DNA from 4 places in the Streptomyces sp. NPDC005799 genome. Region 4 is predicted to be linked to each of the others. Evidence: riboswitches for the same ligand, from Rfam matches in the RefSeq annotation. Region 4 holds a riboswitch; each other region holds the start of a gene.

What was found. A riboswitch is a leader RNA that binds a small molecule or an ion and turns the genes downstream of it on or off. The one in region 4 is predicted to bind cyclic di-AMP.
Positions count from the first base shown of each region.
Region 1: linked by a shared signal. The riboswitch ahead of ABZ453_RS18770 (NlpC/P60 family protein) and the one ahead of ABZ453_RS43130 (M23 family metallopeptidase) in region 4 are both predicted to bind cyclic di-AMP.
Region 2: linked by a shared signal. The riboswitch ahead of ABZ453_RS16520 (transglycosylase family protein) and the one ahead of ABZ453_RS43130 (M23 family metallopeptidase) in region 4 are both predicted to bind cyclic di-AMP.
Region 3: linked by a shared signal. The riboswitch ahead of ABZ453_RS03785 (NlpC/P60 family protein) and the one ahead of ABZ453_RS43130 (M23 family metallopeptidase) in region 4 are both predicted to bind cyclic di-AMP.

Region 1 is NZ_JBEXXQ010000017.1:108,045-110,236, forward strand. It holds gene pcrA (DNA helicase PcrA) at 1-900, opposite strand, end outside; cyclic di-AMP (ydaO/yuaA leader) riboswitch at 1,141-1,312, shown strand; gene ABZ453_RS18770 (NlpC/P60 family protein) at 1,320-2,192, shown strand, end outside.
Region 2 is NZ_JBEXXQ010000014.1:167,060-169,251, forward strand. It holds gene ABZ453_RS16515 (transglycosylase family protein) at 1-503, shown strand, start outside; cyclic di-AMP (ydaO/yuaA leader) riboswitch at 710-880, shown strand; gene ABZ453_RS16520 (transglycosylase family protein) at 884-1,561, shown strand; gene eno (phosphopyruvate hydratase) at 1,878-2,192, shown strand, end outside.
Region 3 is NZ_JBEXXQ010000003.1:23,741-25,932, reverse strand. It holds gene ABZ453_RS03785 (NlpC/P60 family protein) at 1-1,253, opposite strand, end outside; cyclic di-AMP (ydaO/yuaA leader) riboswitch at 1,262-1,427, opposite strand; gene ABZ453_RS03780 (DUF5997 family protein) at 1,620-2,024, opposite strand; gene ABZ453_RS03775 (LysR family substrate-binding domain-containing protein) at 2,083-2,192, shown strand, end outside.
Region 4 is NZ_JBEXXQ010000067.1:27,952-30,143, reverse strand. It holds gene ABZ453_RS43135 (pitrilysin family protein) at 1-541, shown strand, start outside; cyclic di-AMP (ydaO/yuaA leader) riboswitch at 745-909, shown strand; gene ABZ453_RS43130 (M23 family metallopeptidase) at 922-1,695, shown strand; gene ABZ453_RS43125 (GntR family transcriptional regulator) at 1,884-2,192, shown strand, end outside.

The DNA of each region.
Region 1 (2,192 bases), on a different contig from region 4:
CAGCTCGCGCACGAGCGCGTACTGGGCGTGGTTGGTGTCCTGGTACTCGTCGACCAGGACGTGCCGGAAACGGCGGCGGTAGTGCTCGGCGACGTCCGGGAAGGCGCGGAGCAGGTTGACCGTCGTCATGATCAGGTCGTCGAAGTCGAGGGCGTTCGCCTCGCGCAGCCGTGACTGGTAGAGGGCGTAGGCCTGGGCGAGGGTCTTCTCGAAGCCGTCGGTTGCCTGGGCGGCGAAGTCCTCCTCGTCGATCAGCTCGTTCTTCAGGTTGGAGATCTTGGCGCTGAAGGACTTCGGCGGGTAGCGCTTGGGGTCGAGGTCCAGGTCGCGGCAGACCAGGGCCATCAGGCGCTTGGAGTCGGCGGCGTCGTAGATCGAGAAGGAGGAGGTGAAGCCGAGCTTCTTGCTCTCCCTGCGCAGGATGCGCACGCACGCGCTGTGGAAGGTCATCACCCACATCGCGTTCGCGCGCGGGCCGACGAGCTGCTCGACCCGCTCCTTCATCTCACCGGCGGCCTTGTTGGTGAAGGTGATCGCCAGGACCTGGCCCGGGTGCACGTTCCGCTCGGCCAGGAGGTAGGCGATGCGGTGGGTGAGGACACGGGTCTTGCCGGAGCCGGCGCCGGCCACGATGAGCAGGGGGGCGCCATGGTGCACGACGGCCGCGCGCTGGTTCTCGTTCAGCCCGTCCAGCAGTGCCGCCGGGTCGATCGCCGGACGGGGGGCGCCGTCGCGGTAGTAGGCGTCCCGGTCCGGCGGCACGTCGAACTTCCCGCCGAACAGGTCGTCCGGAACGGGCTCCGGTGCCTGATCGTCCTCGGGCGGCGGCGGGGGTTCCTCCGCGTGCCCGCGAGGGGCCTGGAGGTCCGCCAGGAAGCTGTCGTCAAAGAGGCTGCTCATCGCTCTCCGAGTCTAGGGCGCCCCACTGACAGCCCGCCGCCGCCCTGAGAACATCGCCCGATCCGATACCCCGCACACGCTCCGTGGCGCGCCATCACCGCACGTGGCCGGGCGGGCGGGGCCGGTCGAAGGTCACGGAAATGTATCGGACAAATCGAACATCAACCTTCACACGGGCCACACGAGTTGGCTACCGTTCGGACGGGCCGTACGACCCCCACCGGCGAACCTCGCCGGGCCGTGCGGCCTCCGCCGAGTCCGGGGCGCCGCCGCGCAGCCGGAGCCGGGGACCCACGAGGACCTTGGGGTGAATCGGCCGACCCCCTTCCGGGGCCCCGGCCGTAGGGCAACCCTTCCGAACCACCCGCCCGAACCCGACAGCTAACCCGGTAGGCGGACGATGGAAGGAGTCGCCGGTCTTGGCGTCGCACCGCAAGACGCGTCCCGCCGTTACGCGCGTAGCAGGCATACGCACCCCCGCTCTCGCCACGGCCGCTCTCACCTCCGTGGCCCTGCTCTCCCAGTCGGCCAACGCCGCCCCCTCGGCCGACGGCGGCCCGAGCCTCGAGGAAGTCGAGAAGAAGGTCGACGACCTGTACCGCCAGGCGGAGTCGGCCACCGAGAAGTACAACGCGGCCACGGAGAAGACGACCAAGCAGCGCAGACGGGTCGACTCCCTGCTCAACGACGTCGCCAAGCGCGCCCAGAAGCTCAACGAGGAGCGCGACCGGCTCGGTTCCTTCGCCGCCGCCCAGTACCGGACGGGTGCCGCCGCGCCCGACACGGCGACCTTCCTGCTCGCCGACTCCCCGCAGGACTACTTCGACCAGACGCAGCTGATGGGCCGGCTGACCGCCCGCCAGAAGAGCGAGGTCGACGACTACTTCACCGAGCAGTCCGCGACGATGCGGAAGCGCGAGGAGGCCTCCCGGAGCCTTGAGACGCTCAGCACGTCGCAGAACGATCTGCAGACCGCCAAGGCCACGGTGCAGAAGAAGCTCTCCGACGCGCGCGAGCTGCTGTCGAAGCTGACGGCCGAGGAGAAGGCGCGGCTCGCGGCGATCGAGGAGAAGCAGCAGCAGGAGGCCGCGCGCAAGGCCGCGGAGCTGGCACAGCAGCAGGCGGCGGCGCGCAAGGCCCAGGAGGAGACCGCGTCCCAGGACGGCACCTCCCCCTCGGACACCGGCACGACGGACACCACGGACTCCTCCTACGCCGCCAAGGCCGCGAAGGCGCTCGCGTTCGCCCGCGCGCAGATAGGCAAGCCGTACGTCTGGGGCGCCACCGGTCCC
Region 2 (2,192 bases), on a different contig from region 4:
CCGGCTCCACCGGCCTGTCCAACTCCTCGGGCGACTCGGTGGGTGACTCCTCCTCGACGGACGGCTCGCCGTCGCCCTCCGCCTCCACCGGCTCTCCCTCCGCATCGGCGGGCAAGTCCAGCAAATCGGACAACTCGGCCTCACCTTCCGCGTCTCCCTCGGATTCACGGACGGCCGACAGCCCGTCGACAGGTCGGTCGAAAAGCCGCGACTCGGACAATGAGCGGCAGGCGGTGGGCTCTTGGAGCCTCGTCGACACCGGCGCCGTCGCCTCCGCCACGGGCACCGGACGGCACCGCGGCGCGAGCGCCGAGGGGGCCGTCACCGAGAGCGCCAAGGGCGGCACGTACACCGTGCGCGCCGGTGACACCCTCGGCTCCATCGCCGACAGCCTTGGCCTGGACGGCGGATGGCGCGCGCTCTACGGCGCGAACAAGCAGGCCATCGGTGCCGACCCGAACCATGTCTCCGCCGGTCAGACGCTCGAACTTCCGGTTGAATAAGGGGCGAACGGGGCGGAAAAAGACGGGAGTTCACGTCACACTTCGCACTGAATGTCCGGTTTGGCGAAAGTGTGGGATGAGTCTCAGAAGCCCTGATCGTCTTTGAAATTCCGCCGATTCCGTGTCTACGGTCTTCACCGCTCGGCAATCCGAGCCCCGACGGCCGCAACGCCGAATCCTGCCAGTGGCCGTACGGGAACAGTCGTCGCTTGACAGCGCCGTAGGCAGGAGCGGGGGACCCAAGGTAAGTGCCCCACCGGGCAGTTGACGGTGGCGGCTTGGGGTGGAGCCGCGTCTCGTGGAAGCGAGGACGCGGCCGGGCAACTCAACCGGCCCGAACCCGACAGCTCACCTCGCAGGCGTCGGTGAGGGGATCAACCATGCTGTTTTCCGGCAAGGGCAAGCACCGTCGTCCGTCCAAGGCCACCCGTGCCGCCGCGCTCGCCGGTGTCACCGGTGTCGCCATCGCCGCTCCGCTGATGGCGGCCGGCAACGCCTCCGCCGCCACCGCCTCCCAGTGGGACGCGGTCGCCCAGTGCGAGTCGGGCGGCAACTGGTCCATCAACACCGGCAACGGTTACTACGGCGGCCTGCAGTTCTCCGCCTCCACCTGGGCCGCGTACGGCGGCACCGCCTACGCCCCGCAGGCCAACCAGGCCGGCAAGGCGCAGCAGATAGCCGTCGCCGAGAAGGTCCTCGCCTCCCAGGGCAAGGGCGCCTGGCCGGTCTGCGGCAAGGGCCTGTCCAGCGCCGCGTACAACGGCGCGAGCGCCTCCAGCGGCACCACGAACCGCTCGACCGAGTCGCAGGCCGCCTCCCGCTCCTCCGAGCGTCCGGCCGCCAAGACCCACAAGAGCCAGAAGACCGTCACCACCCCGACCGGCAAGAAGGTCAAGAAGGGTGACGGCGAGTACAAGGTCGTCAAGGGTGACACCCTCAGCTCCATCGCCGCCAAGCACGGCGTCAAGGGCGGCTGGAAGAAGCTGTTCGAGCTGAACAAGGACATCATCGCCGACGCCAACCTGATCTACCCGGGTCAGCAGCTGCACCTGAAGTAATAGCTGAACCACAGGGCCCTGACAGCCGTGTCCCCCAGTGCGGAGGACGCGTGAGGGCCTCCCCCTCCCCGTCCCCACGGGCTCCCCGCTCCGGTGCGTGTTCCCCCGTACGCACCGGGGCGGGGCTTTTTCATGCGCGGATGCTCGCGCCGTTTTCACGCGGGAGCGCCCCACCCTCTTTGTTCCGTTCAGAAACAATTTACTCTCGGTTCTGCCCAAGAGATGGTCGGCGGCGTGGCCGATCGGCCTTGGGCGGTTAGGCTCGTCTCGCAGAGCCACCGCGGCGCTTCACAGCCGCGTCACATGGAAGAAGGAGATGCTCGTGCCGTCCATCGACGTCGTCGTAGCCCGGGAAATCCTGGACTCCCGAGGCAACCCCACGGTCGAGGTCGAGGTCGGCCTCGACGACGGCAGCACGGGTCGTGCCGCCGTCCCGTCCGGCGCCTCCACGGGTGCCTTCGAGGCCATCGAGCTCCGCGACGGTGACCCCAACCGCTACCAGGGCAAGGGCGTCGAGAAGGCCGTCCTCGCCGTCATCGAGCAGATCGGCCCGGAGCTGGTCGGGTACGACGCCACCGAGCAGCGCCTGATCGACCAGGCGATGTTCGACCTGGACGCCACCGACAACAAG
Region 3 (2,192 bases), on a different contig from region 4:
TCGACCGCGGCGGGCAGGCTCCACGCACCGGTGTCCATGACGGACGGCTGCTGCGGGACCGCCTCGACGGTGGGCTGCTGGAAGCTCCACTGCGTGCCGGTGTCCAGGGCGGTCAGCTGCTGCTGCGCCCCCGTGTCGGTGATGGACGGACCCACGTCGGGGACGGCCGGCTGCTGCAGGCTCCACGGTTCGCTGGCCGGCACGCCCGTGTCGAGCACGGACGGCTGCTGCAGCCGCCAGGCCTCCTCCGTCGCACGGCTCGCCTGATCCGACCAGGGCGCCGGAGCCGCCTGCGGCGCAGGAGTCGCGAGCGCCGACTGCGGTGCGGCCATGGTCATCGAGGGCATGGCGGCCTGCGGTGCCATGGTCATCGAGGGCATGACGCCCGTCTGGGATGTCGTGGCCGCCGGGGACATGAGGGTCGCCTGTGGCCCCGTGGCCGTCGGCGACATGACGGTCGACTGCGGTGTCATGGCCGGCGAGGGCATCACGGCCGTCTGCTCCGGCATGGGCGTCGGCGACATGACCGCCGCCTGGGGTAGGGACGTCTGCCGGGCCGTGTACCGGTACAGCAGCTCACTCGCCGCGGCGATCTTGCGCTGGCTCTGCTCCTTGGACGTGCGCAGCGACGCCTGCCGCGGCTCGCCGCCCGTCGCGCCCGCCGCCATGGCGGACTCCTGCCGCTGCGCCGGTACGGCGGGCAGCGCGGCCGTGCCGCCACCCGCGGTCAGCTCGGCGACCGGACGGAGCGGTCCGCCCGCCGGCAGCTCGGCCACGGGCCGGCCGGGTGCCTCCAGCTCGAAGCCGGTCCGTGCCTCCGGGGAGCGCGCGGGCAGCGACGGGGCCGGGCGGGGGGAGGAGGTGCGCTGGGCGGGCATGCGGTCGGCCGGCAGGATCGCCGGGATCGTCGGCCCCAGCGAAGCGCGCGCCGCGTCGAACCACTGCCGGGTCACGTTGTCCAGATCGGGGTCCGAGCGCCTGCCGCCGCCCGCCGGTGCGCCGCGTCCTCGCGAGCCGGTCACCGTCGGCCGGGTGAAGTTCCACTGGCCGGTGTCGGACTCGGCCCGGTCGTAGAGGCTGCTCACCCGGTCCCGGACGGCCTCCCGACTGGGGGCGTCCTCCCCGGCGAGGGGCACGGCGTCGGCGCTCTGCGAGAGCATGGCCACCGAGGTGAGGGCCGCCGCGGCGAGGGTGGAGCTGCGCATCCCGGGGAGGCCGGAGCCGCCCGTGCGCGATGGTCGATCCGGCGCCATGGGAGCCGTACTCCTTCCGTACTCCGCCTACCGAGTTAGCTGTCGGGTTCGGGCGGTCGTATCCGGAAGGCATGCCCTACGACCCTTGCCCGTGCGGGCGGTTGGGCCGATTCACCCCATGATTCGGTTGGGTCCCCGGCTCCGGTTCGACACCGGACTCGGCGGAGGCCACGCGTCCCGACGGGGTTCGCCGGAGGAACTCGAGTGGCCTGGACCCACGCTAGCCAACTTGTGCGGCTGGTGTGAAGGTTGAAGGGCAGAATGTCCGATACGCTTTTGTGACCTTCGTCGTGACGAGCCGTCAGATGCCGGTTCCGTGCACACAGCGGATCGGGAGCGTGACCGACCGTCGCGACGGCGGGCGCCTCAGGACCGCGGACCGTCTTCCCGGACCGCCCGCTCGGCGTCGCGCTTCTTGATCCGCGCCGTCTCCTTGCGGACCTCCGCCTGCGTGGCCCGCTCCTTCACCAGCCACTCCGGCTGCTCCTGCTTCAGCGCCTCGATCTGCTCGGTGGTCAGCGGCTCGGTCACCCCGCCGCGCGCCAGCCCCGCGATGGAGACACCCAGCTTCGCCGCGACCACCGGACGGGGATGCGGCCCCTTGGCCCGCAGCTCGCGCAGCCACTCGGGCGGCTCGGCCTGGAGCTGGTCGAGCTGGGCGCGCGAGACGACACCCTCACGGAACTCGGCGGGGGTGGCCTCGAGGTACACACCCAGCTTCTTCGCCGCGGTCGCGGGCTTCATCGTCTGGGCGGTCTGGTGCGACTTCATGGGGTCCAGGGTATCGACCGGGTACGGGGCCCTCGACCACGGCCGGTAACCTGGCCAGGTGACAGGCTCGGAGACATCCCCCACGTTCCGGCTCGCGTACGTCCCGGGGACGACGCCCGCCAAGTGGGTGCGGATCTGGAACGAGCGGCTGCCCGGGATCCCCTTGCA
Region 4 (2,192 bases):
GCAGGTCCTCGGCACGTACTGCCTGGGCGGCACCCTCACCTCCCGCCTGGACCGCGTCCTGCGCGAGGAGAAGGGCTACACCTACGGAGTGCGGGCCTTCGGCCAGGTCCTGCGCTCCGCCCCGGACGGCACGGGCGCGTCGATGCTCGCCATCAGCGGCTCCGTCGACACCCCGAACACCGGCCCGGCGCTCGACGACCTCTGGAAGGTGCTGCGCACGCTCGCCGAGGGCGGCCTCACGGACGCCGAGCGTGACGTCGCCGTGCAGAACCTCGTCGGGGTGGCGCCGCTGAAGTACGAGACGGCGGCGGCCGTGGCAGGCACGCTGGCCGACCAGGTCGAACAGCACCTGCCGGACGACTACCAGGCGACGCTGTACCAGCAGCTCGCCGCGACCGGCACCGTGGAGGCCACCGCGGCGGTCGTGAACGCCTTCCCCGTCGACCGGTTGGTGACCGTCCTGGTCGGGGACGCGGCGCAGATCAAGGGGCCCGTAGAGGCTTTGAACATCGGTGAAGTGACCGTGGTGTCCGCCGAGTAGCGGCACACGGGCGTGGCGGGGCCCTGGTGACGGAAGCGTCACCAGGGCCCTCTTATGTCCGAATTGAAGGAAGAATGAAGGAGAGTGGGCCGTTTGCTCTGTGGGATGCGCTACAAACACCCTGATCCGTTTGGGAATTGAAAGTGGCCCCGCTTAGCGTCGTCCGGGCTGTCCGTCAGGCAGTGCGCCGCACCCGCGGCACCGGACAGTCATCGCCGAGTCCCCGTACGGCGCGAGCCAGGGGAGCCGGGGACCCATCGCAGTCCCTGGGGTGAATCGGACGCCCACGCGCGTAGCGAGGGTGTCCGTAGGAGACCTTCCTGCTCCGAACCCGTCAGCTAACCCGGTAGGCGAGAGGGAAGGAAAGGAACAGCCTGTACATGGCGTTCATGTGCGCCACCGGGAAGCACCGTCGTCCCAGCCGGATCAAGCGCTCCACCGCCCAGGCCGCCGGCGTCGCGGCCCTCGCCACCACCGGTGTCATCGGTGCCCTCGCGGCCCCCGCGCTCGCCGCCGACAACGCGGCCGGCGCCGTCGAGCAGACCGGTCTCACCCCCGTCATCACCATCGGCGACTCGATCGCCGCCAAGATCGACGCGCAGGCCGACGCGCAGAAGCAGGCCGCCGAGATGGCCGCCCGCAAGAAGGCGGCCGAGGAGGCCGCGCGCAAGAAGGCCGAGGCGGAGGCGAAGAAGGCCCGCGAGGCCAAGGAGCGCGCCGCCCGCGAGGCCGAGCGCAAGCGCCTCAACACCTTCGTCGCCCCGATCTCGAACTCGTACGTCTCCACGGGCTACAAGGCCAGCAGTTCCCTGTGGTCCTCGGGCAGTCACACCGGCATCGACTTCCACGCCGCGACCGGCACCACCGTGCACGCCGTCGGCTACGGCACGGTCGTGCAGACCGGCTGGGGCGGTGCGTACGGCAACCAGATCGTGATCAAGATGAACGACGGCACGTACACCCAGTACGGCCACCTGTCGTCCATCGGTGTCTCCGTCGGCCAGAAGGTCGTCACCGGCCAGCAGATCGGCCTCTCCGGCTCGACCGGCAACACCACCGGGCCGCACCTGCACTTCGAGGCCCGTACGACGCCGGAGTACGGCTCCGACATCGACCCCGTCGCCTACCTCCGCTCGCACGGCGTGAACGTCTGACGGAGGATCGCGAGATCCCGCGAAGCCCCGGCTCCCCGAGCCGGGGCTTTCCGCGTTTCAGTCGTCCCGCTGTCCAAAAAATATCCATGGATTCCGGTCCGCCGTCGGAAATTCCCGCCCTTTGCAATAGAGTCACTGGACACACGTCCATGGTCGACGTTTCACGGGGATTAAGGCGGAGGTCGGACATGCGTATTCCGGCGCACTCGGTGTGCACGGCCATCCGGGACGACATCGTCGCGGGTGTCTACGAGCGCGGCAGCCGCCTCACCGAGGAACTCCTCGCCCGCCGCTACGGCGTCTCGCGCGTCCCCGTCCGCGAGGCCCTGCGCACCCTGGAGGCCGAGGGCTTCGTCGTCACCCGGCGGCACGCGGGCGCGTGCGTCGCGGAACCGACCGAGCAGGAGGCCTCCGACCTGCTGGAGATGCGCCTGCTGCTGGAGCCGCTCGGCGCCTCCCGGGCCGCCCAGCGCCGCACCGAGGCGCATCTGAAGGTG